3 regions of the Mesorhizobium sp. CNPSo 4670 genome follow, and region 3 is predicted to be linked to each of the others. Evidence: predicted binding sites of a transcription regulator. Region 3 holds the regulator's gene; each other region holds the start of a gene.
The links. The regulator PhoB, encoded in region 3, activates phosphate uptake and scavenging genes when phosphate is short. The targets are predictions, from matches to a motif close to TGTCATNNANCTGTCAT.

Region 1 (10,260 bases), on a different contig from region 3:
ATGCTGGGAGAATCCGGCCTGTCGAAGCTGGAGCGCGAGATGATCGCGGTCGCCGTCTCCTCCATCAACCATTGCTACTATTGCCTGACCGCGCATGGCGCGGCGGTGCGCCAGTTGTCCGGCGACCCGACGCTCGGCGAGATGATGGTGATGAACTTCCGCGCCGCCGAGCTAGCGCCGAGGCAGACCGCAATGCTCGAATTCGCCGTCAAGCTGACCGAAGAGCCGGCTAAGATCGTCGAGGCTGATCGAGCCGCACTGCGCAAGGCCGGCTTCACCGATCGCGACATCTGGGACATCGCCTCGACCGCTTCGTTCTTTAACATGTCGAACCGCGTGGCGGCGGCAATCGACATGCGGCCGAACGACGAATACCACGCCATGGCGAGGTAAGCTGCTAGAGCCAACCGCGCCTTACATTAGCCCTTTCGCATTCTCGTTGCATGTTCGCCGCTTTGGTCCGATGATTGCCAGGCGGCGTGACCGCATGCCGGTTCGATGCCGCTGATCAAGGGAGGAGAACATGGCGAAGTTTCTCTACGTCTATCACGGCTCGGGCAAGATGCCGACCGAGGAGGCCGAACGGCAGGCGGCAATGGACGCCTGGACGCACTGGTACGGCAAGCTCGGCTCGGCCGTGGTCGACGGCGGCAATCCGGTCGGCATGTCGAAGATGGTGCTTCCCGGCGGCAAGGTCGAGAACAATGGCGGCAGCAATCCAACCGCCGGCTATACGATCGTTGAAGCAAAAGACATCGACGATGCCGTCGGCAAGGCCAAGGACTGCCCTATCCTGATGGACCCGGCTTTCAGCGTCGAGATCGCGCCGATCATTGAAGTGATGTGACGCGCCATCTTAAGCGTGATCTCTCCTGCCGAGGGTCGGCGAAGCAAAAAACGTTCCCGCATTCGCTGACGCAGTCCCTCGGTTCAGGTTCATGCCCTGTCACCGCGCCGCGATCGCCGCGGCGGCGCCGGCCATCGTCGTGGCACTGACGCGGTTGGCGATCTTCATGGCGCGCTTGCTCTTCAACAGCTTGCGCGCCTGCGAGGCGGCGAGCACCCAGGCGAGATTGATGACGATGAGGACCACCGCCATGATCGCCGTCAATTCGACCCAGCCGATGATGCTGACCGACGCGAGGTCGATGATCGTCGGCAGCAACGCCAGGTAGAACATCATGATCTTGGGATTGCCAAGTGTCACCGCCATGCCGGCGAAGAACAGTTTTGCGGGCGAATCCTCGCGCGGCATCTCGCCTGCCTTTGCCTCGACCGGCGCGGTCCACATCTTGAAAGCAAGATAACCGAGATAGGCGACGCCGATCCATTTCACCACGACGAAGGCGAAGTGAAAACTCTGCGCCACGACAGCCAGCCCGAACACCGCCAACGACAGCCAGATGCCCTCGCCGATCCACATGGCGAGCAGGAACGGGAACACGTCGCGATACCCTTTCGAGATGACCCGCGCGACGAGCGCCGCGATCGACGGGCCCGGCGAGCCGGCGGCAACAAACAAGGCGGCGGCGAAGATCAGCAGCGAGGTGAGGTGCATGGTCAGGATCCCTGCTTTAGAGGTTCGATCCGCCACACTAACCCGACAGCTGTAACGCGGGCAAAGGCAATCAGGTGCCTTGCACCTCCAGCGTCTCGCAGCTAGAAGAACCGCCGCGAAACAATTTCGAGCGTCCCTTTGCCTCAGTAACCGCCGGTCTCGTCAACTCCCCCGACACACTGCATGGCGCCGCAATTCGCGGTGCCTGTTTTCATTTCATGTGTTCCTCTGGGCGGCGGTTCGAGACCGGTTTGGCACTGCTGAACCGCTGTCGCGGGCTTTCCGCCGTGACACCCGATTTCCGATCATAGTTAGCTACCGCCATGCCGTGCCCGCAGGGGCATCTCGACATTGCCGGCCTGATGAACTTCCCGACGGGAAGGGCTTATCGGCATGTCTGCACTCCTGCGTATCCGCTGGGCGATCGCGCCCAAGACCGCACCTCGACCACTCATCAACTGCAATCGCTGCGGCACCGTGAAGGCCTATCGCTGCAGCGAAAAATTCCGCGTCAACGCCAACGGCAAGCGCATCGACGTCTGGCTGATCTATCGTTGCATCGACTGCGACAATTCCTGGAATTTCGGCATATTGGAGCGCTGCAACCGCCGCGATATCGAACCCGCCCGGCTCGCGGCGCTCGAGAGCAATGATTCGTCACGCGCTCGGCGCCATGCTTTCGATGTCGTCGCGCTGCGCAGCCGCGTGGGACGCGTCGAAGAATTTTCCGACGTCGTCGTCCGCAAACAAATGCTTGGCTCCCCTCAAGAGGCCGCAATCGGGTTGGAACTTCAGCTCCGGCTCGAAATGCCAACATCGCTGCGGCTTGACCGCTTGCTAGCCAACGAACTCGGCATCTCGCGATCGCGGATTCAGGTGCTGGAAGAAAAACGGCTGCTGGTCGTGGACCCAGACGGCGCCAAAGCCCTGCGCAAGCCGACCCGTGAAGGGACCACGATCCGTATAGACCTTGCCGGCCAAGCCGACCTGAAGGAGATCATCTCGGCCGCCGGCGGGTGAATGGCCAGAGGGGCGAAGGACTGGTGTACTCCGCCCCCTCAACTCTGAGAAAAAGAAAGTGAGATTACGCCGCGCCGACTGCCTTGGCCGACTTCTCGAAGCGTTTGCGCTCGTTCGGGTCGAGATAGAGCTTGCGCAGGCGGATGGTCTTCGGCGTCACCTCGACCAGCTCGTCGTCCTGGATCCAGGCCAGCGCGCGTTCCAGCGTCATGCGGATCGGCGGCGTCAGCTTCACCGCCTCGTCCTTGCCGGCGGCGCGGATGTTGGTGAGCTTCTTGCCCTTCAGCACGTTCACTTCGAGGTCGTTGTCGCGGCTATGGATGCCGATGATCATGCCCTGATAGACCTTGACGCCAGGATCGATGACCATCGGGCCGCGGTCTTCCAGGTTCCACATGGCATAGGCCACCGCCTCGCCCTGCTCGTTGGAGATCAGCACGCCGTTGGTGCGGCCCGGCAATTCGCCCTTGTAGGGCTCGTAGGCGTGGAACAGCCGGTTCATGACGGCGGTGCCGCGCGTGTCGGTCAGCAGTTCCGACTGGTAGCCGATCAGGCCGCGCGTCGGCGCGTGGAAGACGATGCGCTGGCGGTTGCCGCCGGAAGGGCGCAACTCGACCATCTCGGCCTTGCGCTCCGACATCTTCTGCACGACGATGCCTGCATGCTCCTCGTCGACGTCGATGACGACTTCCTCGACCGGCTCCAGCAATTCGCCGTTCTCGCCCTTCTGCATGACGACGCGCGGCCGCGACACGGCGATTTCAAAGCCTTCGCGGCGCATCGTCTCGATCAGCACGGCCAGCTGCAATTCGCCGCGGCCGGAGACGAAGAACGAATCCTTGTCCGGCGATTCCTCGATCTTCAGCGCGACATTGCCTTCGGCCTCGCGCAGCAGGCGGTCACGGATGACGCGGCTGGTCACTTTGTCGCCTTCGGTGCCGGCAAGCGGGCTGTCGTTGACGAGGAAGGACATGGTCACGGTCGGCGGATCGATCGGCTGCGCATGCAGCGGCTCGGTCACCGACGGGTCGCAGAACGTGTCGGCGACGGTGCCCTTCGACAGGCCGGCGATGGCGACGATATCACCCGCCTGGGCTTCCTCGATCGGCTGGCGCTCGAGGCCGCGGAAGGCGAGGATCTTGGAAATACGGCCGGTTTCGACCAGCGTGCCGTCATGGTGCAGCACCTTGACCGGCTGGTTGGACTTCAGCGTGCCGCTCTCGATGCGGCCGGTGATGATGCGGCCAAGGAACGGATTGGCTTCCAGGATGGTGCCGATCATGCGGAACGGGCCGGGATGAACGGTCGGCGCCGGTACATGCTTGATGACGAGATCGAACAGCGGCGCCAGGCCCTGGTCCTTGGGGCCTTCCGGATTTTCCGAAACCCAGCCATCGCGGCCTGAACCGTAGAGGATCGGGAAGTCGAGCTGCTCGTCGGTGGCGTCGAGCGCCGCGAACAGGTCGAACACCTCGTTGACCACCTCGACATGGCGGGCGTCCGGACGGTCGATCTTGTTGATGACGACGATCGGCTTCAGGCCGACCTTGAGCGCCTTGCCGACGACGAACTTGGTCTGCGGCATCGGCCCCTCGGCGGCGTCGACCAGCACGATGGCCGAATCCACCATCGACAGGATACGCTCGACTTCGCCGCCGAAATCGGCGTGGCCGGGCGTGTCGACGATGTTGATGCGGGTGTCCTTCCAGTCGACCGAGGTCGCCTTGGCCAGGATGGTGATGCCGCGTTCCTTTTCGAGGTCGTTGGAATCCATGGCGCGCTCGGCGACGCGCTGATTGTCGCGGAAGGAGCCGGATTGCCGGAGCAATTGGTCGACGAGGGTGGTTTTTCCATGGTCGACGTGCGCGATGATCGCGATATTACGGATTTTCATGTTCTGGTCTCGGAAGCGTTGCAGGCAGCAGGCCAAAAGGCGCTGCCTCTTTCGGTTGCGCGGCTCATACAGGGTTTTTCGCAGTTGCGAAAGAGGACGCGCGATACCAAATACTCATCAAATCTTAAGCATCTGCGTGTGAGATGATTTTGTTAACCAAGGCGGGAACCTTTCGAGGCCCGGGCAGTTCGAACGTCATGACCGATAAACTCAACCGATTTTGGCCGCTCATCGCGTCTATTGCCTTTGCCGTCCTGCTGGCGGCCAACGCCGCGCAGTCGGCTGCGACGCAGAAGGAAGCCCGGCCGGCCTTGCCAACCGTTGCGCCATCCGCCGAGCAGGTCTTCGCCGACGCGCCCGACGGCGTCGACCCGATGGTGACCGGCCCGGTCAGCGCCGCCTTCAAGCAAAGGCAGGACGCCGCCAACTGCGACACCGCCGTCTGGCCGAAAATCCCGATGGTCTGCTATCCCGACTGACGACCGCCGGCAGCGGTCGTCATCCCAGAGATGACGAAGGTCGGCTTACGCCGACCGCACCGGGTCGAGCGTGACCTTGTAGAGTTCGTTGTCGTCGCGATCCATCAGCCGCACCGTCATCTGCTCGCTGGCGCCATTGATATCGACCAGCCCGAAGAATTGCAGGCCGGCTGACGGCGGCAGGTTCTGGCCTTGCTCGGCGGTTGGCGCCTTGATGAATTTCAGCTCCGGACCAAAAGTCATGTCGAAAGCGTTCGGGCCGAACGTGCCGGCATGGATCGGGCCCGAGACGAATTCCCAGAACGGATTGAAATCCTGGAACTGCGCCTTGTCGGGATTGTAGTAGTGCGCGGCGGTGTAGTGCACGTCGGCGGTCAGCCAGACGGTGTTGCTGATGCCGGCGTTCTTGATGAAGCGCAACAGGTCGGCAATCTCGAGCTCGCGTCCCTTGGCCGGGCCGTTGTCGCCGTTGCTGACCGCTTCGGCACCCGCCTTCTTGGCGGCATCGTCCCAGACGACGAGGCCGAGCGGCATGTCGGCGGCGATGATTTTCCAGGTTGCCTTCGAATTTGCCAGTTCGCGCTTCAGCCATTTCGTCTGTTGTTCGCCGAGCATGCGCGATTGCGGCGTCATCTCATCCTGCATGTCCGGGCCGTTGGGGCCGCGATAGGAACGCATGTCGAGGAAGAACACGTCGAGCAGCGGCCCATAGGCAATCTTGCGATAGACGCGGCCCGGTTCGGACGGTTCGTAGCGGATCGTCGTCATTTCATGGAACGCACGCGCCGCGCGTGCCGCCAGCACATGGATCGATTTCTCGGTGTACCGGTTGTCGGCGCTGAGATCCTTCGAATCCGACCAGTTGTTCAGCACTTCGTGGTCGTCCCACTGGTAGAACGTCGGGCAGATAGCGCTGAGGCCCAGCACGTTCTTGTCCATCATGTTGTATTTCCACTGGTCCCGGTATTCGTCCAGCGTCTCGGCGACCTTGCGCTTGCCGTCGATCAGCACGACGTTCTTCCACTTGCCGCCCCCGGGCAGGTCAACCTCGTCCTTCATGGCGCCGTCGGCATAGATGGTGTCGCCCGAATGCAGGAAGAAGTCGGGGGTGTGCTTGCCGATCGTGGCGTAAGTCTTCATGCCGGTCTCGTCGATACCCCAGCCCTGGCCGGCGGTGTCGCCCGACCAGGCGAACTTGATGTCGCGCCTGGAAGCGGGCGCGGTGCGGAAGCGGCCGGTGATCGGCTCGGAAACCGCATTGATGTCGGCGAGATCGGCGGCCGTCATGCGATAGAAGATGTCCTGGTCGGAAGCGAGGTCGGTGAGCAGACGCTTGACCGTATAGTCGCTGGCCGGCGAGGTATCGAGCGGCGCCAGGCGGACGGCATCAGTGAAACTTTCGGTCGACGACACTTCGAACATGACGCGCGACGGCCGATCCGTGCGCGTCCACACCATGCCGCTGATGGCGTCGACATCGCCTGACTGCACGCCATGGGTGAAGGCCGGGCGCTGGCTGGCGCGTGAATAGTATGGCATTGCCAGGCCTGATACGCCGACCAGGCCAGCGGCGCTGGCCGAGGTGACGAAAGCACGGCGGGTCATCGAGAGCTTGTTCATGGCTGTCTCCTGGATGGCTTGAACGGTGCCACCAAGGTCCAGCCTTAATGTTTCAGGCGCATCTCGAAACCATGAAGGTTTGATAACAACCAACAGGCAGGGCACGTTCTCCCTTCTCCTCATAGGGAAGGGAGAGCCGCACCCAGCCACCCTTACGCCGCTTGCGGTTCCGGATCGAAGGCCGGTCGGCTGGTGTTGATCAACAGCGAGATACAGGCGGCGGCGATTGCCGTCATGCCGGCGATCATGAAGGCCAGCTCGTAATTGCCCTGCAGTTCGCGCATCGTACCCCCAAAGGCTGCGGCGGCAGCTGCGCCGATCTGATGTCCGGCGACGATCCAGCCGAACACGATCGGGCCGCTGCGGTCGCCGAATGCCTCGTTGGCGAGCCTCAGCGTCGGCGGCACAGTGGCGATCCAGTCTAGGCCGTAAAGCACCGCGAAGATGATCAGGCTGGTCGCCGAGAAGCCGGAATAGGGCAGGTAGATCAGCGACAGGCCACGGATCCCGTAGTAGACGCCGAGCAGCTTGCGCGGGTCGAAACGGTCGGTGAGCCAGCCCGACAGCGTCGTGCCGATCAGGTCGAAAATGCCCATCATCGACAGCAGGCCGGCGGCCTGCACCTCGCCGATGCCCATGTCGCCGCAGAAGGCGATCAGATGCGTGCCGACCAGCCCGTTGGTGGTGAAACCGCAGACGAAGAAGGTGGCGAACAGATACCAGAAGACGCGCGTGCCGGCGGCGCGGCGCAGCGTCGAGAACGTGTGTGCGAGGAAATTGCCCTGCGAAGCCGGTGACACCGGCGGCACATCGTCGGCCGCAGCACCATAGCGCACCATGCCGATCGAAGCCGGCCGTTCCGGCACCAGCAGCCAGACCAGCGGCACCAGAGCAGCGGTGGCGATCGAAACGGCGATGACAACCGGCTGCCAGCCGCCCGACTGTGCTAGCGAGGCGATCAGCGGCAGGAACACCAGCATGCCTGAGGCACTGGAGGCCGACATCAGCCCCATGACAAGGCCGCGATTGGTCTTGAACCAGCGGTTGACGATGGTGGCCCCGAGCACGCTGGCGACAGCGCCGGAACCAATGCCCGAGAACACGCCCCAGGTGATGAACAGATGCCAGGGCTTGGTCATCAAGAGGCTGAGCGCGGTCGAGCCCGACATCACCACCAGCGAGGCAAGCAACGTGCGGCGCAGCCCGATCCGCTCCATCAGGGCGGCGGCGAACGGCCCGGTCAGGCCGTAGAGCAGGATGCCGACACCGGCGGCCAGCGAAACGACGTCGCGGCGCCAGCCGAAACTGTTCTCCAGCGGCAGCATCATGACGGCGGGCGCCGAGCGCAGGCCGGCCGCGACCAGCAGGCAGAGGAAGATGACGCCAACCACGACGAAAGCGTAGCGCTGGCCAAACGGACGGGATTGAGCTATCATGTTACTGACCGGTACGTTGCTGATAGGAGGATGTATACGTACCGATCGGTAACATTGTCAATCGAGTTCCATGATGCCAACGGACAAAAATATTGAACTGACCATCAGCGACGGTCATGCATCGGCGCCACCGAAGGCTGCCAAGAAGATCCTCGACGTGGCCTACGAGTTGTTCTACCGGCGCGGCATCAGGGCGATCGGCGTCGACGAGATCGTCAAGCGCGCCGGCGTCACCAAGCCCAGCCTCTATCGCAGCTTTCCCTCCAAGGATGAGCTGGCGGCCTCCTATCTCAGGCAGTACGACCAGGAATACTGGGAGCGTTTCGATGAGGCGGTCGCCGCCCATCCCGGCGATCCGCGTGCGCAGATCAAGGCTTTCCTGACCCGCATCGGCAACCGCACGCAGGTGGCGGACTATCGCGGCTGCGGCATGACAAATGCCGCGGTCGAGTACCCCGAACACAGCCATCCGGCCCGCGTAGTCAGCGAGGCCAACAAGCAGGAATTGCGCCGCCGCCTGCGCGCCATGGCGGTTGCAATGGGTGCGCAGGATCCCGATACGCTGGGCGACGGCCTGCTGCTGCTGATCGAAGGCGCCTATATCAGCGGCCAGCTGTTCGGGCTCGGCGGCCCGGCGCAATCGGTCGCCCGCAACGCCGATCTTCTGATTGAAGCGAGCTTGAAGAAATAGTGTTTGACGCTACGCTGCGATGGCTTGCAACGGAGTTTGTCGGCCATGCGCGCTCTTCTGATCCCGTTCGTCTTGGCCGGTTTCTGCCAGGCTGCGCAGGCCAGCGACATCTCAAGCGCCTATACCGATCTCGACTGGAAGAAGGACTGCGTGACCTACGCGCAGGCCGAAGAAGGCGACGGCGACTGGGCCGATCTCGCCTGTTCGGGCTATCGCGGCTACCCCGTTCTGATCGCCTATGACGACGCGCGCGAATCGCTGTTTTATGGCTTTCCGCCCGGCAGCGACATGACATCGGTCTGGGAGAGTTTCTCCGGCTTCAATTCGTCCGGCGCCAGGATCGAGTGGCGCATCGAAACCACGGGCGACAAGGCTGTGCCCTTTGCCGCGATCCACCGCCGCTCGATCAGCAACCCGGACGACGAAAACAAGCCGACCGAGGTGCTGCTCGTCGCCAAGGTCGGCCAGATGGACGCCCGCGATGGCTGCACGGTCGGCCTGGTGCTGGCCACCGGCAATCCCGTCGCCAACGATCAGGCGCGCAAACTGGCTGACGACAAAGCGCGGACGTTCGCTTGCGGCAAGGATCGGCACACCGTCATCGGCAACGTGCCGGCTTTTGGCCGCGTCGACAACTAAGCTCGTCGGAGATTGGCCGCAGCGCCCGTAACGTCGTCACCCACGGGCGGAGCAAGGAGCGTAGCGACGCAGCGCAGACCCGATCCATGCCGCGAAATCACAACGCCGCAGCGGTGCAGAATTCTGTTCCGCCGCGTCAGCGACAGGTATCACGGCATGGATCCCAGGGTCTGCGCGTCGCTTCGCTCCCGCTCCGCCCTGGGATGACGAAGCTGAGCTACTTGCTTGCCTTGGCCCGCGCGATTGCCTCGAGGATCATCTTCTTGGCGTATTTGGAATCGTGCCAGCCTTCGATCTTGACCCATTTGCCCGGCTCGAGATCCTTGTAGTGCTCGAAGAAGTGCTGCACCTGCTGGCGCGTGATGTCGGGCAGCTGCGTGTATTCGGTGACGTTCTCGTAGCGAAGCGTCAGCTTGGGTGACGGCACGGCGATGATCTTTTCGTCCTGGCCGGCATTGTCTTCCATGATCAGCACGCCGATCGGCCTGACATTGATGACGCAGCCCGGCACCAAGGCACGGGTGTTGCAGACCAGCACGTCGATCGGATCGCCGTCGCCCGACAGCGTGTGCGGCACGAAGCCGTAATTGCCGGGGTAGCGCATCGAGGTGTGCAGGAAGCGGTCGACGAACAGCGTGCCGGCCTCCTTGTCCATCTCGTACTTGATCGGCTCGCCGCCGATCGGCACCTCGATGATGACGTTGACGTCCTCAGGCGGATTCTTTCCGCTGGCTATGGCTTCAATGCGCATGGCTTTGTCCCTCTTATCGATGAAAGATCGATAGCGGGCGCGGCGCGGCGGCGCAATGCGGCGAATGGTGCTGGGTAGGGCCAGGTGGACAAAGCAGCCGAAAGGCCGGGCGTCATTCCCAGACGAAAGCGACCTTCTTCAGCGCCTTCTGCTCGAAGATTTCGACACCCTC
Region 2 (10,260 bases), on a different contig from region 3:
AAGTCAATTCAATAGAACAATTCAGGTCTGATCGCCATGACCGACATCGCCACCTACAACTTTGCCTACCTCGACGAACAGACCAAGCGGATGATCCGCCGAGCGATCCTCAAGGGCATCGCCATCCCCGGCTATCAGGTGCCGTTCGCTTCGCGCGAGATGCCGATGCCCTATGGCTGGGGCACCGGTGGGGTCCAGGTCACCGCCTCGATCATCGGTCCCGACGATGTCCTGAAAGTCATCGACCAGGGCGCCGACGACACCACCAACGCGGTCTCGATCCGCGCCTTCTTCAAGAAGGTCGCCAACGTCGCGGTGACGACAGATACCGCGAGCGCCACCATCATCCAGACCCGCCACCGCATCCCCGAGCATCCGCTGACGGCAGGCCAGGTGCTGGTCTACCAGGTGCCGATTCCCGAACCCTTGCGCTTCCTCGAGCCGCGCGAGACCGAAACGCGGAAAATGCATGCGCTGGAGGAATACGGCCTGATGCATGTGAAGCTCTACGAGGACATCGCCAGGCACGGCCGCATCGCCACCACCTACGCCTATCCGGTCAAAGTCGAGGGTCGCTATGTGATGGACCCGTCGCCGACGCCAAAATTCGACAATCCCAAGATGCACCGCTCGCCGGCCTTGCAGCTGTTTGGCGCTGGCCGCGAAAAGCGCATCTATGCCGTGCCGCCCTTCACCGAAGTGGTCAGCCTCGACTTCGAGGACCATCCGTTCGAGGTGCAGACCTTCGACCAGCCTTGTGCGCTGTGCGCGGCCGAGAATGTCTATCTCGACGAAGTCATCCTCGACGACCATGGCGGCCACATGTTCGTCTGCTCCGACACCGATCACTGCGAGAAGCGGCGTGAAGAGGGCCATCGCGGCCATCTCGCCCCGGAAACCCATCTTGCTCCAGAAACCCATCCTGCCCCAGGAAACATGGAGCCGGCGCAATGACCGACGAACCGCTGCTGCGCGTCTCGGCGCTGTCCAAATTCTACGGCTCGCGCGTCGGCTGCGACAACGTCTCCTTCGACCTGTGGCCCGGCGAAGTTCTGGCGGTGGTCGGCGAGTCCGGCTCCGGCAAGACGACGCTGCTCAACTGCCTGTCGACACGGCTGCTTCCGAGCTCCGGCACCGCCAGCTACCGCATGCGCGACGGCCAGTTCCGTGAACTCTACCGGATGAGCGAGGCCGAGCGCCGCTTCCTGATGCGCACCGACTGGGGTTTTGTCCATCAGAACCCCGCCGACGGCCTGCGCATGACCGTGTCGGCCGGCGCCAATGTCGGCGAGCGGCTGATGGCGGTCGGCGACCGCCACTATGGCAAGATCCGCACTACAGCCGTCGACTGGTTGTCGCGCGTCGAGATCGACGAGGACCGCATCGACGACGAGCCGCGCGCCTTTTCCGGCGGCATGCGCCAGCGCCTGCAGATCGCCCGCAACCTCGTCACCGGGCCGCGGCTGGTGTTCATGGATGAGCCGACGGGCGGCCTCGACGTCTCGGTGCAGGCACGCCTGCTCGACCTGCTGCGCGGCCTGGTCACCGACCTTGGTCTCGCCGCAATCGTCGTCACCCACGACCTCGCCGTGGCGCGTCTTCTGTCGCAGCGCATGATGGTGATGAAGGATGGCCGCGTCGTCGAAAGCGGTCTCACCGACCGCGTACTCGATGACCCGCGCGCACCCTACACCCAGCTTCTCGTTTCCTCGATACTTCAGGTGTAACCCATGCCGACGCCCCTCGTTGTCTCCGACGTCGCCAAGAGCTTCACCATGCATCTGCGCGACGGCATCAAATTGCCTGTCGTTGCCGGTGTCTCGTTCTCGATCAGGGCTGGTGAATGCACGGTGCTCGGCGGCCCGTCCGGTGCCGGCAAGAGCTCGATCCTGAAGATGCTCTACGGCAACTACGCCGTCGACGAGGGCCAGATCATCGTCAAGCACGATGACGGGCTGATCGATCTCGCCACCGCCAGTCCGCGCACCGTGCTTGCCATACGCCGGCAAACGATCGGCTATGTCAGCCAGTTCCTGCGCACCGTGCCGCGCGTCTCCGCGCTGGACGTCGTCGCCGAACCGCTGGTCGAGCGCGGCGAGGACCGCGAGAACGCGCGCGGCAAGGCACGCGCCTTGCTGGCGCAGCTCAACCTGCCGGAAAAACTCTGGGCGTTGCCGCCGGCAACCTTCTCCGGCGGCGAGCAACAGCGCGTCAACATCGCGCGCGGCTTCATCACCGAGCACCCTATCCTGCTCCTCGACGAACCGACCGCCTCGCTCGATGCCAGGAACCGCGACGTGGTGATCGAACTCATCGCCACCAAGAAAGCCGCGGGCGTCGCCCTGCTCGGCATCTTCCACGACCACGACGTGCGTGAGGCGGTCGCCGACCGCATTATCGACGTCACCGCATTCGCGCCCGGAAAAATCGCCGCATGACGAAAAAACTGTCGGAGACGCCGCTGGTCCACCCGACGGCGGACGTACAGAACTCGACGCTTGGCCGCTGGACCGAGATCGCCGACCGAAGCCGCGTTTCCGAGAGCATCCTCGGCGACTATTCCTACATGATGCAGGACTGCGCCGTCTGGTGCGCGACGATCGGCAAGTTTTCCAACATTGCAGCCAGCGTGCGCATCAACGCCACCAACCACCCGACATGGCGGCCGACGCTGCACCATTTCACCTACCGCGCCTCGGATTATTGGGACGACGCCGAGCACGAGAGCGAGTTCTTCGCCCAGCGCCGCGCCAAGCGGGTTACCATCGGCCACGACACCTGGCTCGGCCACGGCTCGACCATCCTGCCCGGCGTCACCGTCGGCGATGGCGCCGCGGTCGGTGCCGGGGCCGTCGTGTCGAAGGATGTTGCGCCCTACACCATCGTCGGTGGCGTGCCGGCCAGACCGATCCGCGAGCGTTTCGACCGCCGCACCGCCGAACGCTACCAGGCGCTCGCCTGGTGGGACTGGGACCATGCCAAGCTGCGGACAGCACTGGATGATTTCCGGGAACTGTCAGCCGAAGCCTTTCTGGAAAAATATGGCGGATAGGCCATCACATCATTGTCATGGGTGAGCCTGTTTCATATCCCTGACACATCGCCGGGGCAGGACGCCATCTGCCCTGGAGATCGCAATGCTTGTTTCTGTCAGACCCTCGCTCGCCGGATTCTTTGCCGGCTCCAATCCGAAGCCACCCGTTCATCTCGGCACGCGCTACGACATGTCGGGCAATTTCCTGATCGAGCCCGGCAACACGGTCGTCAGCCATCTCGTCAGCGGTTCGCCCTCCGAGGCCGTGGTGCTTGCGGTGCGCGACCGGATGCTGGCGATGCCCGATGCCGACCGGCTGGCCTTCACCCCCGTCTCCAGCCTGCACATGACGCTGTTCCAGGGCATCATCGAATATCGCCGCCGGTTGCCCTACTGGCCGCATGACGTGCCGCTCGACACCAGCATCGACGCGATGACCCGCCTCTACCTGGAGCGGCTGAAGGGTTTCAAGGGCTTCGGCCCGTTCAACATCAAGGTGGTCGAAATTGTACCGACCGGCCTCACCGTTGCCGGTGCGACCGACGAGGACGTGCGCATCATGGCCGCCTGGCGCGATGCCTTGGCGGTGCCGTTCGGCTACCGGCATCCCGACCATGACAGCTACGTCTTCCACATCACCTTCGCCTATCAGATCCAGCGTCTTGCGGATGACAGGGCGGCCGCATGGCAGCAACTGTTCGATGACTCTCTCGCGCTTTTTACGCGGCAGGCTCCGGTGATCGAGATCAAGGCGCCGGCCTTCTGCAGCTTCAGGGACATGGAGCATTTCGAGGAGTTGCAGGTGCTCGGCTGATCGACACCCGCAGGCGCCGACGTCGCGCCTGTGGGCAGTAACAAAACTGACATCAATCCGACACCGCAGGTTCATGGCGCTGCGCTAGCGAAGTCCTTAACAGACCTTCAACGCGACTGGACTGGAAACGACCATGTCAGCCACGCTCGAAATCCGCGGCGTCACCCGACGATTTGGCAAGAACACCGCCGTCAGCGATATCAACATCTCGATCCCGCAGGGTCAGATGATTGGCATTATCGGCCGTTCGGGTGCTGGCAAATCAACCCTTCTTCGCATGATCAACCGTCTCATCGATCCCAGCCAGGGATCGATTTTTTTTGACGGCGCCGAGGTCTCCCAGCTGCGCGGTTCGCCACTCCGGCGCTGGCAGCGCGACTGCGCCATGATCTTCCAGCAGTTCAACCTGGTGCCGCGCCTCGACGTGCTGACCAATGTGCTGCTCGGCAAGCTGAACCACCGTTCGACCATGTCGAACCTGCTCGGTATGTTTTCCCGCGCCGAGTGCGCCGAGGCGGTCGCCGCACTCGAGCGGCTCGACATCGCCCGCACCGCGATGCAGCCTGCCGGCACGTTGTCGGGCGGCCAGCAACAGCGCGTCGCCATTGCCCGCGCCATGATGCAGCAGCCCAAGGTGATCCTCGCCGACGAGCCGATCGCTTCGCTCGACCCGCTCAACGCCAAGGTGGTGATGGATTCGCTGCAGGACATCAATCTGCGCGAAGGCATCACCGTCGTCACCAATCTGCACACGCTGGACACTGCCCGCGCCTACTGCAACCGCATCATCGGCATGGCCGCCGGCAAGGTCGTCTTCGACGGTCCGCCGGAAGAGCTCAACCGCGAGGCCGTCCGTCTCGTTTATGGCGCCGACAGCAATGGCGGCGAAATCTCCGAGGCCATCACCTCGACCAGCATCGCCTACAAGCAAAAGATCACCGCATCCGCCGGACCGCTCGAGCCCGCATTCCCGGGATATTGAGTCCATGATCCCGAAAAGTGGAAACCGGTTTTCGGGAAAGATCATGGGTCAAGAAAGAGCGACCTGGATCGCCAGCCCGCGTCAAGGGCACCTGTCAGAATTACCAACGCTACCGGCGCGGGGCCGGAACCCACAGGAGAGATATCCAATGTTCAGGAAGATGGTATTTAGCGCCGTTTCGGTGCTCGCCATGGCGACCAGCATGGCCCACGCCGCCGATATGAAGGAATTCCGCGTCGGCATCCTTGGCGGCGAGAACGAAACCGACCGGCTGCGCAACTACCAGTGCCTGGCCGACCATCTGAAGGCCGAATTCGGCTTCGAGAAGGTCTCGCTGTTCCCCGCCGCCGACTATGACGGCGTCATCCAGGGCCTGCTCGGCGGCACCCTCGACTTCGCCGAACTCGGCGCTTCCGGCTATGCCAGCGTCGCTCTCAAGGACCCGAAGGCGGTCACCCCGATCCTCACCACCCAGCAGACCGACGGCGCCACCGGCTATTATTCGATCGGCCTGGCGCTGAAGTCTTCCGGCATCACCGACATCAAGTCGGCCAAGGGCAAGAAGCTCGGCTACGCCGACCCGGATTCGACCTCCGGCTATCTGATCCCACTGACCCAGATTCCGAAGGACACCGGCGCTTCGAACGAGACCTTCTTCGCTTCGACGCAGTTCAATGGCGGCCACGAGAACAACGTCCTGGCCGTGCGTGACGGCAAGGTCGACGTCGCGGTGGACGATTCCTCGGGCATCGGCGATTTCAAGAACGGCTACACCTCCGGCACCTTCCACAAGGAAGTCGCCAAGGGCGCCGTCGACCCCAACGACTTCGTCGAAGTCTGGCGCTCGGGCCTGATCCCGAACGGCCCGCTGGTCGTGCGCACGGCGCTCGGCGACGAGATGACCGCCAAGCTGACCGCGTTCTTCACAGCCCTTCCGGCTAAGGACAAGGCTTGCTTCGAGGGCGTCGAAGGCGGCGATTTCACCGGCTACGTTCCGGTGAAGGCGGACTTCTACAACGTCATCGTCGAAGCCCGTAAGGCAGCCATCGGCGGCTAACGGCGAAATCAGAAGGGCGGTGTTGAAAGCACCGCCCTTTCTGTTTGTCCGATCATGACCCTTTCCGTGACAGCCCCTTCCCGCGCCACCCATCAGATGGCCGATGCCTGGCGACGCCAGATATCGCTGCGCCGGCTCTATACGGTGCTCGGCGTCGGTTTGCTGCTTGCCGCGATGTTTGCGAGCATGTGGTTCGCCGACGAAGCCAATGCCGGGCACTTCTTCGACCGGCTGCCGCACATTCTGGATTTCCTGAGCTGGCTGATCCCCAAGGATTGGAACGACGTCTGGCGGGCGCTGTTCGACATTGACTCGCCGCATGACACCGGCACCCAGGAATTCAACTTTCCGCTCGGCCGCGTCTATGTCTGGGGCGGTTTTTATATCCCTGAATATTTCGAGCTCATGCTGACCACGGTGAACGTGGCCCTGGTCTCGACCTTTATCGGCTTCATCTTCGCCGTGCCGTTTTCCTTCATCGCCGCGCGCAATCTGACGCCGCATCCGGTGCTGAGGCTCGTCGTCAAGCGCTTCATGGAGCTGCTGCGCGCCTTTCCGGAGATCGTCATTGCCGGCCTCTTCGCCGCCATCGTCTCGACCGGTCCGATCGCCGCCATCATCGCCATCGGCCTGCATTCGATCGGCGCGCTCGGCAAGCTGTTCTATGAGATCAACGAGAACATCGACATGCGCGCCGAGGAAGGCCTGAGGGCGGTCGGCGCCAACTGGTTCGAGCGGGTGCGCTTTGCCGACCTGCCGCAGGTGCTGCCCAACTTCATGTCCTACACGCTGCTCCGCGTCGAGATCAATGTGCGCGCCTCGACCATCATCGGCGCCGTCGGCGGTGGGGGCATCGGCGAGGAATTGAAACTCTCGATCTCACGCGGCTTCGGCGCCAAGACACTGGCGCTGGTGCTGCTCTTGTTCACGACCATCTTCATCATCGACCAGTTCTCGGCCTGGCTGCGCCGCAAGCTGGTCGGCGAACAAGCCTTCCTGATGGGTGCTTAGCCATGATCCCGAAAAGTGGAATCCGATTTTCGGAAAAGATCATGGCAAAACCAAAAGATAGAGCCCCATCCCGGTTCTATCGGGATGGATCAGGCTCTTGATCATGGCGACGATGACCGCCGACGAAATTCGGTCGATCGAGGAGCGCTACCCGCAAGTGTTCCGGCGGCCGCTGTACAAGCGCTTTGCCCCGCTGTTCCTGTTCGTCGGCATCGTGCTCTACCTCATCTATGCCTTGTGGTTCTTCAGCCTGCCGCAAGTGCTGCGGGAATCGCACTGGGAACGCCTGCCGCTCTTCCTGTCGCAGTGGGTCAGCTACGACCTGCAGCCCGAGTTCCGCCTCGACCAGCCCGAGATCACGCCGAAATACCCGCGCTTTTCCGCGCTTGGCGAGAACCCGAATCCAGACTGGGTCATCAAGAACGCGGACGGCACGTTTAGCGTCCTGATCGACGGCCCGGGCAAATCCGTCACCTTCGACAAGAGCAAGGCGACGATCGTGGCCAATGGCGAGACGGTGCCGGTGTCGCTGACCGGCGGCAAGCCGGTGATCTCGGGCCCGGTGCCAGACTGGATCACCGCGCATGACGACGAAGTGGTGGCCAAGATGGGCTTCGCCGGCGAAGTGCGTGTCACCGTCGACCGCGTCAAGGTCCGCAAGCGCTTCCTCGGCTGGGCGAATTTCGTCTTCGACACGCGCTCGCCCTTCTTCGGCAAGTCGGCCAGTGAAGTGGTCTCGCTGATCGTGTCCGGCCCCGAACTCAAGCCGGGCACCTCGAACCTTGCGCTGGCGGGAGACAACATCTGGAACAACGCCCAGTGGCAGCACGGCGACGTCTGGACGAAGTTGTTGCAGACCATCGTCATGGCCTTTCTCGGCACCCTGCTCGGTGGCATCGTCGCCTTCCCGCTTGCCTTCTTCGCCGCCCGCAACATCACGCCGAACGGACTGCTCAGCCAGGTGCTCAAGCGTTTCTTCGACTTCATGCGTTCGGTCGACATGCTGATCTGGGCGCTGTTCTTCACCCGCGCCTTCGGCCCCGGCCCGCTGGCCGGCAGTGCCGCGATCTTCTTCACCGAGATCGGCACGCTGGGCAAAACCTATTCGGAAAGCCTCGAGAACATCGACGACAAACCGCGCGAGGGCATCAAGTCGACAGGCGCCAACGGCTTGCTGGTGCAGCGCTATGGCGTGATGCCTGAAGTGATTCCGGTCTTCATCAGCCAGACGCTCTACCAGTGGGAATCCAATACCCGCGGCGCCACCATCATCGGCGCCGTCGGCGCTGGCGGCATCGGCCTGAAATTGTGGGAAGCAATGCGCACCAACTCCAACTGGGCCAACGTCTTCTACATGGTGCTGCTGACGCTGGCCGTCGTGTTCATCTTCGACAACATATCCAACTTCCTGCGCCGCCGGCTGAGCCGGACCATCCACGACTACAACAGGATCCAAGCCGAGCAAAATTAGCGATCGCGGCGCCTCAGGGCGCCCTATGCCGCTTTCTTCCACCCGTTCCTGATATGCTTGTAGCCGTCGCGATAGACGGCTTCCGGGCTCTCGGAAAAATCGCGCCACACCTTGGTCGCCGCAGCCAGGTCCTTTAGCGAACGGCCGAACGCCTCGATCGTCAGCCAGTCGTCATAACCACTCTTGCGGATGGCGGAGAACGTTTCCTTCCACGGGATATTGCCGCGCCCCGGCACGCCGCGATCGTTCTCCGAAATATGGATATGGACGACATTCCTGCGGTGTCTTGTATAGGCGCCGATCGGGTCGGCTTCCTCGATGTTGGCATGGAAAGTGTCATACATCGCCTTGATGTGCGGCCGGTCGATGGCATCGATATGCTCGGACAGATCCGCCATCGTGTTGAGAAGATAGCATTCGAAGCGGTTCAGCGCCTCGAGCCCGATTGTGACGTTCCTCTTGCCGGCATGATCGCCGATCGCGCGTTGCGAAGCGACCGAGCGCTTCTTCTCGGCGGCTGTCGGCCCCGAGCCGGAGAAGGCACCGAGCGTCGAATGCAGCGGGCCGCTCAGCGTCCTGGCGCCGAGCGCATCGGCGCAGTCGATAGCCCATTTCATATAGTCGACGCCGGCCTTGCGGGTCGCGGCGTCGGCCGCGATCAGGTTCATCGCCGGATCGCCCATGGCTGACACGGCGGTCCGCTCCAGCCCGATACGGTCGAGCAACTCACCCAGTTTCTTGTAGTCGTCGGGCGTGCCGGCGAAGATCGGTATCTCGACGCCATCAAAACCGGTTGCCTTGATGTCGCGGAGCAACGGCTCGTGTTTCTTCGACACCGCCGTCGTCCACAGGAACATGCACATGCCGATTTTCATCGACGCCCCTCCCCAGTGAATTCCCCTCGCCGGTCGAAGTTACAGTTTCGTCCAGGCCCCATTCTTCTTCGACGACCTCACGCAGGCCTCGATGAAGGCCATGCCCTCGACGCCGTCCTGAATGGTCGGAAAGACGACATCCTTCGCCGGCTTGCCGCCCTTCCTGCGCGCCGCGCGGATGGCGCGCGCGGCCTCCTGGTAGATGTTGGCGAAACCTTCGAGGTAACCCTCGGGATGGCCCGGCGGAACCCGGCTGACACGCCCAGCCACCGGCAGCGCCCCGGCACCGTTGCGGGTGATCAGTTGCTTCGGCTGGCCGAACGGCGTGTACCAGAGATAGTTCGGGTCGGCCTGCACCCATTCCAGCCCGCCCTTGGAGCCATAGATGCGCAGCTTCAGCCCGTTCTCGTGGCCCGGTGCCACCTGGCTTGCCCAGATCATACCCTTGGCCGGATGCGTCTTGCCGTCGGGCTTGAAGCGCAGCATGACATTGACATTGTCGTCGAGCAGCCTCCCCGGCACGAAGGCGTCGAGATCGGCAGAAAGGGAATCAAGCTCCAGTCCCGAGACGAAGCGCGCCAGATTGTAGGCGTGGGTGCCAATGTCGCCGAGCGCGCCGCCTGCGCCTGCCTGCTTGGGATCGCCACGCCACGACGCCTGCTTCTGGCCGGTGGCGGCGAGGTCCTCGGTCAGCCAGTCCTGTGGATACTCGGATTGCACGATGCGGATGTCGCCGAGCACGCCCTTGGCCACCATCTCGCGGGCCTGCCGCACCATCGGATAGGCGGTGTAGTTGTGGGTGAGCACGAACACCTTGCCGGTCTTCTCGACCACGGCGGCCAGCTTCTTGGCTTCGGCAAGCGTCGTCGCCAGCGGCTTGTCGCAGATGACGTGGATGCCGGCCTCGAGGAAGGCCTTGGCCGCCGGCACGTGGACATTGTTGGGGGTGACGATGGCCACCGCCTCGATGCCGTCGGGCCGCTTGGCCTCAGCCTTGGCCATCTCGGCATAGGAGC
Region 3 (10,260 bases):
CGTCGAAATCGCCGCTCCGGAACAGATGGACATAAGCGGCGATCTTGCGCCGGTCCGAATCAGACATCAGCGGCAGCCTTGTGTCTTCGGGCGTCTGTGCGAAAAGCCGCAGCGCAGCGCGCCCGCGCTGAAGCGCCGATTTTGCGGCTGTCGGAGAGCACCCTGCGATGCTTGCGATCTCGTCGACCGAATGACCCAGAACATCCTTGAGGATCACCGCGCAGCGCTGAAGTTCGGGCAGCCGCAGAAACGTCTGAAAGCTGACCGCAACGATGTCCGCCTCGGGTATGGGTGCCGCTTCGACGTCTTCGGTAAGCGGGACGACCGTGTTCCGGGATTTGGCGCGCAGGAAATCGAGGCTCGCATTGTGGGCGATGCGGAACAGCCAGCCCTCGAGGTTATCCACTCCGGCGCCCTTGGCTCGCGCGTGAAGGGCCTTGACGAGGGTGTCCTGCAATACATCCTCGCCATTGACCGCCGATCCCGTCATGCGCGCGCAGTAGCGGTGAAGGCGTGGCCGCAGCGCTTTCAGACGATCCTCGAATTCGTTCGCGTTCATGTATCTAGACCTACCGCGCCTGCGCGCTCTTTCGTCGTCATTTTACCCGAGACGAACAAAGGAGGAGGGTTCAAACTTCCCTGTTGTCGAAAAGGAACATTTGAACACCCGAGTCATCAGGCGCAAAAAGGCGGCGATCCGCCCCGGCCGCTTGTCCCTCCGCGCTTGCAAACGCCTTTTCGATCGCCGCAAGGTCGTCGAAATGCAGCGTTCCGATCCGATGAACGTTGGAGGGTCCTACCGGCGTTGCGATAGGGCCATTGCTGACTTCGTACTTCCTGAGGCCCGGAAGCTTCTTGGCGAGAGGCACGTGGATTTCGAAGTAATGCCGGTCAAACGCCTCGACGTTCTCCGGTGTCCGGTAAATCACAACCATCCGAGACATTGCGGTTCTCCTTTGTTGCTTGTGTGACCCAACCTTACTTGTGTGTTTCGCTCAACACCTCCGAGCCCATGATCGAGTCCAGGCTCGCCAGCTCCAGGATCTTCGGGAAATAGGCTTTCATGCGCGGATCGCTGCGCATCGCCTCGACGGCTGCCGGGGTCTCCCACTCGGAGTAGATGACGACGCCAGCGCCGTCTTTTGCAGCGATCAGCCGGGTCGTCTTCCAGCCGCGGAGCGTGCGGATCACCGTGTCGGTGTTCTGCTTCAAGAGCGCGATCAGCGCATCCTGCTTCCCGGGTTCGACCTTAAGCAGATTGATCAAGATGACGGACTCGTCGGACATGGCATGTCTCCTTCTGTTTGGACACACCAAGGACGATCCGACGGGAAGAAACGGATCGAGACGTGGAAAGATTTTTTGGAAGATACGCTGGAGTTCTAGGCGGCGATCTTCAGGGCGCCTGGCCCGGGAATGGCGCCGGGCGGGCATTTGCCCAGAATGATCATGCCGAGCACTTCGTCCTGGGTCACATCGGTGGTGCGCGCGGTGCCGACAACCTGGCCGTTCTTCATGACGCAGACCCGGTCTGCAAGCTCGAACACGTCGTGGATGTCGTGGCTGATCAGGAAGATGCCGATGCCGTCGGACTTGAGCTGCTTGACCAGTTCGCCGACCTGCGCCGTTTCCTGCGGACCAAGTGCCGCCGTCGGCTCGTCCATGATCAGGATGCGCGCATTGAACAGGATCGCGCGCGCGATCGCCACCGACTGCCGCTGACCGCCAGACAGCTTGATCACCGGCTCCTTGAAGCGCTGGAAGCGGGGATTGAGCCGGCCCATCACCTTGCGCGCCTCGGCCTCCATGGCAACGTCGTCGAGTGTGCCCCAGGCGGTCATCAGTTCCCGGCCGAGGAACAAATTGGCGGCGGCATCGACATTGTCGGCCAAAGCCAGCGTCTGGTAGATCGTCTCGATGCCGTATTTCTTGGCGTCGCGCGGGTTGGAGATCGATGCCTCCTCGCCGTTGACGAAGATATGGCCCGCGTCGCGCTTGTAGGCGCCGGACAGTATCTTGATCAGCGTCGACTTGCCGGCGCCGTTGTGGCCGAGCAGCGCCACGACCTCACCGGGGAACAGATCGATCGAGGCGTCGTCGACGGCGCGGATGCCGCCAAAGGCGATCGAGATGTTCCTCATGTCGATCAGCGCGGTGGTTGCGGGAGCGGTTTTATCTGACATATCCTTGTCCTCCCCTAAACGCGCTTGCGATAGACGGTATCGAGCCAGACCGCGACGACGAGCACTGCGCCGACGACGATGCTCTGCAGCGGCGAGTCGATGCCGAGCAGCACCATGCCGGACTGCAGCGACTGCATCAGCAGCGCGCCGAGCATGGCGCCGAGCACCGTTCCGGAGCCGCCGGCAAGCGAGGTGCCGCCGATGACGGCGGCGGCGATCACCAGCAGCTCGTCCAACGTGCCCAGCGCATTGGTCGACGCGTTGAGGCGGGCCGACGAGATCGCCGCGCTGATCGCGGCCAGTACGCCCATGATCATGAACACCTTCATGGTCACCCAGCGCGTGTTGATGCCGGCGAGATTGGCGGCCTCCGGATTGCCGCCGATGGCAAAGACATAGCGGCCGAAACGGGTGCGCTTGGTGATGAAGGTCATGACGATGCCGACCGCGACCGCCATCAGCACCGGTATCGCGATGCCATGGGCGATGAACAGCCCGCCTTCGGGAATGGTGATGCCGTTCTGCTGTGCATACTGGCGCACGATGCCGATTGGCCATGGATAGGAATTGGCGATCCAGACGGCCCCAAGGATGGCAGCGCAACTGACCACACCGAGAAAGGTTTCCGCCCACACGGGGCGCAGTGGAAAGTTGAACCGTTTGCGCTGCGACCGGCCGTTGAGCAACGCGAAAGCGACAGCCACGCAAGCAACGATGCCGATGATCCAGCTGGCGGTGGCGCCGATCGAGCCTCGCGGTCCGCCGCCCATCAGCTGGAATGTAGCGTCGAGTGGCGCGACCGTGCGCCCGTTGGTGATCAGCCATGCCATGCCGCGCCAGACCAACAAACCGCCCAGCGTCACGATGAAGGCAGGAACTTCGAGATAGGCGATGATGAAGCCCTGGAAGGCGCCGATCACAAGACCGAGCACCACGCCGACGACCAGTGCGATGATCCAGAGCCAGGGATTTCCAAGCTGGAAGCCGATGACGCGAATGAGGAATTCGGCTTGCGCCACACCCATGATCATACCGATCACGCCTTCGACGGAACCAACCGAAAGGTCGATGTTGCGCATGACGATGACCAGCACCATGCCGGTCGCCATGATCGCGACCGAGGAAGTCTGCACCGACAGGTTCCAGAGATTGCGCGGCGTCAGAAAAAGTCCGCCCGACAGGATATGAATGCCGACCCAGATGACCAGCAACGCACCGACCATGCCAAGCATGCGCGTATCGAGTTCGGTTGCCTTGAGGAAGCGTCCGACGGCGCTCAATTCGGACGCACGCGCCCGGTCTGCGGGCGCATTCGCGGCAGGCGTGTTAGAGGCCGTGTCGGTCATGAAGTCCTCCCACCGGTTTGCCGTCTGGCGCGGATGCCGGAAACACGATGCTATTTGCTTTCCGCGATCATTTGAAGCGGAATGCCCCTTGAGAAACGCCGCGGCCCAGGGGCCGCGGCGCTGAGATCGAACCGGGATCCCGTTCGGTTTTAGTTGCAGGCCGCGACGGTGCCGGCGGCGACGCCTGCACAGACTTCGTCCTTCTTGATCCAGCCGGCGTCGATGACGACGTTGAGATTGTCCTTGGTGATCGCGATCGGGGTCAGGAACAGCGAGTTGGTCTCGTTGCCGCCGGGCGTGGTGAACTTCACGGCGTTCGGGATCTTGTCCAGGGCAGTGCCAGCGGCCAGCTGCGAGGCGATCTCGGCAGCGTTCTTGCCGAGTTCGCGTGCGTCCTTCCACACCGACACGGTCTGTGTGCCGAGTGCAACGCGGTTCAGTGCGGCATGGTCGCCGTCCTGGCCGGACACCGGAACCGATCCTGCCAGCCCTTGCGCCGTGAGAGCGGCGACGACGCCGCCGGCGGTGCCGTCATTGGCTGCCACCACGGCATCGACCTTGTTGTCGTTGGCGGTGAGGAACTGTTCCATGTTCTTCTGGGCATTGGCGGGCAGCCAGCCATCCGTATAGGCTTCGCCGACATTCTTGATCTTGCCGCTATCGATGGCTGCCTTGAGCACTTCCATGGAGCCGGCGAACAGGAAATCGGCATTCGGATCGGCGCCCGAGCCCTTGATGAAGACGTAGTTGCCTTCCGGCTTGACCTTGAACACTTCGCGGGCCTGCATGCGGCCGACTTCCTTGTTGTCGAAGGTCAGGTAGAACACGTTCTTGTTCTCGATCAGCCGGTCATAGCCGACGACCGGAATGCCTTCGTCCAGTGCCTTCTGGACCGCCGGGCCGATGGCCGAGGCATCCTGCGCCAGGACGATCAGCGCGTTGGCGCCTTGCGAAATCAGGCTCTCGACGTCGGTGAGCTGCTTGCCCGGATTGGACTGCGCATCAGCGGAAATGTATTTGTCACCAGCCGCCTCGATGGCCTTCTTCATCGCCGCTTCGTCGGTCTTCCAGCGCTCTTCCTGGAAGTTGGACCACGAAACGCCGATGACCTTGTCCTTCGCCTGCGCGACCGACACCAGCGTCAGCGACATGGCGACACCCGCCAGGATGGCGGCTGTGAATTTTTTCATAATATCCTCCCTGCGCCGCGTATGGCGCGACCAAACTGACCCGTAGGCCGGCACAGAGGCTCTATTTTTTCGAGCCTCGAAAAAATAGTGATCCAACGCCCGAACGCTGTCAACATCGATTCTGATGGATTTTGACGTCTCTCCAAGTTTTTTTCGAGCTCCGGAATAAATAATGACATGATGGTGGGGTTCTGCCAGAATTTGGCTTGGCGCATGTCGCCCCAAAAGTGCGCAGTGGTTTTGGGGCAACGACACGCGCAGAAACAAGTGCCTGAAGCGCGTCGCGTTTTCAGGCTTCGCTGATGGCCTTCGGGAGGCACGAAAGGCTGCAGCGACCGGGAGGATGTGAAAAAGCATGTCGGTCGGAATCCGCCACGACGATCTGCGCCGCCGCAACCGGGCGATGGTGATTGCGGCCGTGCGCCGCGCCGGACAGCCGTCCCGCACCGAGATCGCCGCGACCACGGGCCTCAGCCATTCGACCATATCGGCGATCTCCTCCGACCTCATCGGCGAAGGCATCCTGACTGAGAGCAAGCCGAGCGAGGCCGGCTCGCTCAAACGCGGCCGGCCGCAGGTCGGCCTCGGCCTCAATCCGGAAGCGGCGGCGGTGATGACCGTGGTGTTGTCGCTGAACTTCCTCTCGGTCGCCGTCATCGACTATGCCGGCCAGGTGATCGCCGAGGAACAGCGCCGGCTGGACACGCTGACCATGTCGCGCGACGCGCTGGTCGGTGAATGCGTTGCCATCGTACGCCGTCGTCTCGAAGACCCCGACCTCGACGTCCGCAGTGTCGCCCGCATCGCGCTGGCGATCCAGGGCATCACCGACACGCGTGCCCGCGCCATGCTGTGGTCACCGATCACGCCGCACACCGATATCGCCTTCGCCGACATACTCGAGGACGAGTTCGGCATCCCCGCCACCATGGAGAACGACTGCAATATGATGGCGATCGCGTTGCGCTGGCGCGACCCTGATCGCTACCGCGACGACTTCATCGCCATCCTGTTGTCGCACGGCATCGGCATGGGCCTGGTGTTGAAGGGCGAGTTGTTCACTGGCACTCATTCCTCAGGCGGCGAGTTCGGCCATATGATCCATCGGCCGCACGGCGCGCTGTGCCGCTGTGGTCGGCGGGGCTGCGTCGAGGCCTATGCCGGCAACTATGCCATCTGGCGGAACGCAAGGCAGATGAGCGAGGACGCGGAACCGGTGGCCGATGTCAGTGACGCCGACATGCGCGCCCTGGCGAGCGCGGCCCGCGAAAGGGATGGACCCGAGCGCGAGGCCTATCGCAAGGCCGGCGAGGCACTCGGCTACGGTCTCGGCAGCCTGTTCGCGCTGATCGATCCGGCGCCCGTCGCCATGGTCGGTGTCAGCGCCGCCGCCTTCGACCTGATCGAGCCGGCATTGCGCGAGGCGATTGCGCAGACCGCCGGCGGCCAGCATTCGCAATCGATTTCCTTCGACACCGAACCGAACGAACTGCCACTGATCCGCGAAGGCTGCGCGACGCGGGCGCTGACCTTCGTAGACCAGGAGATTTTCGCGCCCGGCACGCAGGCGAGATCCGGCCTCGGCGGCAAGAACGTTGCGTGAATAACGCGTCGGGATGTGTTGAGATTCAGGTTAGGCCGAGTCGAGAATGGCGGGTTCCGAGAACCGGAACGGAGCGGACATTTGGATCCGTGAGTACCGGAAGCGCTGGAAACTGCCGTTCGCAGGCAGGCATCACCTGAATATCAGCATATCCCTAATCTTCCCGGATTGCGTAGCCCGCCCCACGAATGGTGCGGATGACATCGGGCATGCGGCCATTGTTGACCGCCTTGCGCAGCCGGCCGACATGCACGTCGACCGTGCGTTCGTCGATGTAGATCGTCTCGCCCCAGACATTGTCGAGCAGCTGGCTGCGCGAGAACACACGGCCGGGATGGCGCATCATGAATTCGAGCAGGCGGAATTCGGTCGGTCCGAGCCGAATCTCGCTCTTCTTGCGATAGACCCTGTGCGATTCACGATCGAGCACGATGTCGCCGACCTTGAGCACGCTGGACAGCACTTCCGGCTTGGCGCGGCGCAGCAGCGCCTTGACCCTGGCCATGAACTCCGGCGTCGAGAACGGCTTGACCAGATAATCGTCGGCGCCGGTCGAGAGGCCGCGCACACGATCGCTTTCCTCGCCACGCGCGGTCAGCATGATGATCGGCAGCCGCTCGGTCTCGGGACGCATCCTTAGCCGGCGGCAGAGTTCGATTCCGGAAACCGCCGGCACCATCCAGTCCAGCACCAGAAGGTCGGGGACGTTCTCCTGCAGCCGGATCTCGGCCTCGTCGCCGCGCGTCACCACCTCGACCTGGTAGCCCTCGGACTCCAGATTGTAGCGGAGCAGCACACCCAGCGGCTCCTCATCCTCCACCACCATGATTCGTGGCGCGATCATCGACTGGTCACCCCTGCCGTCATGCCGCCGGCGCGGACATTGCCGTCTCGTCCTGCTTCGGACGATTGGCGGGCAGCTGCGTACCGGTCAAAACATAATACGCATTTTCCGCGATGTTGGTGACGTGATCGCCGATGCGTTCGAGGTTCTTGGCGCAGAACAACAGATGCGTGCAGGCGGTGATGTTGCGCGGGTCTTCCATCATGTAGGTCAGGAGTTCGCGGAACACGGAGGTGTATTTGACGTCGATGCGCTCGTCGTCGGCGCGCAGCTTCGCCAAAGCCGCCGCGTCGCGCGCCGTATATTCCTCGATGACGCCCTGCACCTGGATCAGCACCAGCTGCGCCATTGCGTCGATGGAGTGCGACAGGTCGCGTGGGGTGACGCTGAGGCCGACGGTGCCGACGCGCTTGGCGATGTTCTTGGCAAGGTCGCCGATACGCTCGAGGTCGCCGGCCATGCGGATCGAACCGACGACATGGCGCAGATCGTCGGCCATCGGCTGACGCTTGGCGATCAGTGTGATGGCGCGGTCGTCGAGTTCACGCTGGCGCGCATCCATGATCGCATCGTCGGAGACGACGCGCTGCGCCAGGGCGTTGTCGGAATTCAACAGCGCCTTGGTGGCGCCGCCGACCATCGAGCCGGCGAGGTCGCCCATGTCGCGGATCAGCCTGCTGATCTGTCCGAGATCCTCGTCGAAAGAAGCCACTGTGTGTTCGCCCATGATCTTAGTCCTCGTATGCCTGAGCTCAGCCGAAGCGGCCGGTGATGTAGTCCTGCGTGCGCTTCTCGCGGGGCGACGTGAAGATCTTCTCGGTGCGGTCGAACTCGACCAGTTCGCCCAGATACATGAAGGCCGTCTGCTTCGACACGCGCGCCGCCTGCTGCATGTTGTGGGTGACGATGACGATCGTGTAGTCGGCTTGCAACTCGTCGATCAGCTCTTCGATCTTGGCGGTCGACAGCGGGTCAAGCGCCGAGGCCGGCTCGTCGAGCAGGATGACTTCCGGCTTCACCGCCACGGTGCGGGCGATGCAGAGTCGCTGCTGCTGGCCGCCTGAGAGGCTGAGGCCGCTGGCGTTGAGCTTGTCCTTGACTTCGGTCCACAGTGCGGCGCGCTTCAGCGCCTGCTCGACACGGCCGTCCATCTCGGACTTGCTGATCTTCTCGTAGAGCCTGACGCCGAAGGCGATGTTTTCATAGATCGACATCGGGAACGGCGTCGGTTTCTGGAACACCATGCCGATCTTGGTCCGCAGCAGGTTGAGGTCCTGCGAGCGGTCGAGAACGTTCTGCCCGTCGAGCAGCACCTGGCCCTCGGCCGTCTGCTTGGGATAGAGCTCGTAGATGCGATTGAAGACGCGCAGCAGCGTCGACTTCCCGCAGCCCGAAGGTCCGATGAAGGCGGTGACGCTGCGCTCGGGCAGCGACAGCGTGATGTCCTTCAGCGCCTTGCTCTGGCCGTAGTAGAAGTTGAGGTTCTTGACCTCGATCTTGGCCTTGCCGGCAATTGCCTCGGCGGCGATCGTCATGTCTGGAGACAACATCTGGCTCATTTGTCCTCTCTGCGTCCGGTCAGGCTGCGAGCAAAGATGCTGAGCGCGAGAACCGTCAATGTGATGATGAGTGCACCGGTCCAGGCCAGTTGCTGCCATTCCTCGTAAGGGCTGAGAGCGAACTGGAAGATGGTCACTGGCAGGCTGGCCATCGGCGCGTTGAGATTGCTCGACCAGAACTGGTTGTTGAGCGCTGTAAAGAGCAGCGGCGCCGTCTCGCCGGAGATACGGGCGATCGACAGCAATATGCCGGTGACGATGCCTGAAAGGGCGGCGCGGTAAGCGACCGACTTGATGACCACCCAGCGCGGCGCGCCGATCGCGGTGCCGGCCTCGCGCAACGCGTTCGGCACCAGGTTGAGCATGTCCTCGGTGGTGCGAACGACGACCGGGATGACCAGGATGGCAAGCGCGACAGCGCCGGCGATCGCCGAGAAATGCCCCATCGGCCGGACCATCAGTTCGTAGACGAAAAGGCCGATGATGATCGACGGCGCCGACAAAAGGATGTCATTGATGAAGCGCACCACGGTGGTGAGCTTCGAAAAGCGTCCGTATTCGGCCATGTAGGTGCCGGCCAGCACGCCGATCGGTGTACCGACGACGACGCCGATAATGGTCATCACGATGCTGCCGTAGATGGCGTTGAGCAGGCCGCCGGCATCGCCGGGCGGCGGCGTCATTTCGGTGAACACCGCAAGATTGACGCCGGACAGGCCCTTGTAGAGCAGCGCGCCGAGGATGAGCGCCAGCCAGGCAAGTCCGATGCCCGCGGCGGCGACGCACAGCGTCATCATCACGGAATTCTTCCTCTTGCGGCTCTGATGAAGCGATGTGGCTGTCGACATCGGTCAGGCTCCCGTGCGGGCGTCAATGCGCATCAGCATGTAGCGTGCGATGGCGAGGATCAGGAAGGTGATGACGAACAGGATCAGGCCGAGCGCTACCAGCGAAGAGGTGTAGAGATCGCCGACGGCTTCGGTGAATTCGTTGGCGATGGTCGCGGAGATCGTCGTTGCCGGCGCGAACAGCGAGGTGCTGATGCGGTGCGCGTTGCCGATGACGAAGGTCACCGCCATGGTTTCGCCGAGCGCGCGGCCAAGGCCGAGCATGACGCCGCCCATGATGCCGATCCTTGTATAGGGAATGACCACGCGGCGGGTCACTTCCCAGGTCGTGCAGCCGATGCCGTAGGCGGACTCTTTCAGCACCGGCGGCACCGTGTCGAAGACGTCCTTGGTGATCGAGGTGATGAAAGGCAGCACCATGATGGCAAGGATCAGCGACGACGTCAAAAGGCCGATGCCGTAGGGCGGACCGGCAAACAGGCTGTTGAGGCCGGGAATGCCATGGAACGCGCTGATGATGAAGGGCTGCACGGTCGTCTGCAGGAAGGGCGCCAGCACGAACAGGCCCCAGATGCCGTAGATGATCGAAGGGATGCCGGCGAGCAGCTCAACCGCCATGCCGATCGGGCGCCGCAGCGGGCGCGGGCAAAGCTCGGTGAGGAAGATGGCGATGCCGATACCGAGCGG

Region 1: a site for PhoB is predicted at 6,643-6,659, ahead of AC0ZT5_RS17325 (alkaline phosphatase D family protein). Genes of this name have one in related genera too.
Region 2: a site for PhoB is predicted at 3,896-3,912, ahead of phnC (phosphonate ABC transporter ATP-binding protein). Genes of this name have one in related genera too.

The regions. Positions count from the first base shown of each region.
Region 1 is NZ_JBWJFQ010000009.1:176,283-186,542, reverse strand. It holds gene AC0ZT5_RS17355 (peroxidase-related enzyme) at 1-393, shown strand, start outside; gene AC0ZT5_RS17350 (YciI family protein) at 524-847, shown strand; gene AC0ZT5_RS17345 (LysE family translocator) at 947-1,558, opposite strand; gene AC0ZT5_RS17340 (DUF1062 domain-containing protein) at 1,952-2,578, shown strand; gene typA (translational GTPase TypA) at 2,643-4,472, opposite strand; gene AC0ZT5_RS17330 (hypothetical protein) at 4,670-4,951, shown strand; gene AC0ZT5_RS17325 (alkaline phosphatase D family protein) at 4,997-6,571, opposite strand; gene AC0ZT5_RS17320 (MFS transporter) at 6,724-8,007, opposite strand; gene AC0ZT5_RS17315 (TetR/AcrR family transcriptional regulator) at 8,081-8,698, shown strand; gene AC0ZT5_RS17310 (hypothetical protein) at 8,744-9,337, shown strand; gene ppa (inorganic diphosphatase) at 9,555-10,088, opposite strand; gene AC0ZT5_RS17300 (GNAT family N-acetyltransferase) at 10,201-10,260, opposite strand, start outside.
Region 2 is NZ_JBWJFQ010000010.1:205,814-216,073, forward strand. It holds gene AC0ZT5_RS18625 (alpha-D-ribose 1-methylphosphonate 5-phosphate C-P-lyase PhnJ) at 37-954, shown strand; gene phnK (phosphonate C-P lyase system protein PhnK) at 951-1,727, shown strand; gene phnL (phosphonate C-P lyase system protein PhnL) at 1,731-2,438, shown strand; gene AC0ZT5_RS18640 (DapH/DapD/GlmU-related protein) at 2,435-3,052, shown strand; gene AC0ZT5_RS18645 (DUF1868 domain-containing protein) at 3,138-3,848, shown strand; gene phnC (phosphonate ABC transporter ATP-binding protein) at 3,982-4,830, shown strand; gene phnD (phosphonate ABC transporter substrate-binding protein) at 4,979-5,887, shown strand; gene phnE (phosphonate ABC transporter, permease protein PhnE) at 5,942-6,898, shown strand; gene phnE (phosphonate ABC transporter, permease protein PhnE) at 7,002-8,369, shown strand; gene AC0ZT5_RS18670 (sugar phosphate isomerase/epimerase family protein) at 8,393-9,244, opposite strand; gene AC0ZT5_RS18675 (Gfo/Idh/MocA family protein) at 9,284-10,260, opposite strand, start outside.
Region 3 is NZ_JBWJFQ010000005.1:91,893-102,152, forward strand. It holds gene AC0ZT5_RS11270 (sigma-70 family RNA polymerase sigma factor) at 1-559, opposite strand, end outside; gene AC0ZT5_RS11275 (EthD family reductase) at 630-944, opposite strand; gene AC0ZT5_RS11280 (putative quinol monooxygenase) at 979-1,287, opposite strand; gene AC0ZT5_RS11285 (ATP-binding cassette domain-containing protein) at 1,383-2,183, opposite strand; gene AC0ZT5_RS11290 (sugar ABC transporter permease) at 2,198-3,529, opposite strand; gene xylF (D-xylose ABC transporter substrate-binding protein) at 3,679-4,719, opposite strand; gene AC0ZT5_RS11300 (ROK family protein) at 5,075-6,322, shown strand; gene phoB (phosphate regulon transcriptional regulator PhoB) at 6,477-7,166, opposite strand; gene phoU (phosphate signaling complex protein PhoU) at 7,186-7,893, opposite strand; gene pstB (phosphate ABC transporter ATP-binding protein PstB) at 7,919-8,725, opposite strand; gene pstA (phosphate ABC transporter permease PstA) at 8,722-9,573, opposite strand; gene pstC (phosphate ABC transporter permease subunit PstC) at 9,577-10,260, opposite strand, start outside.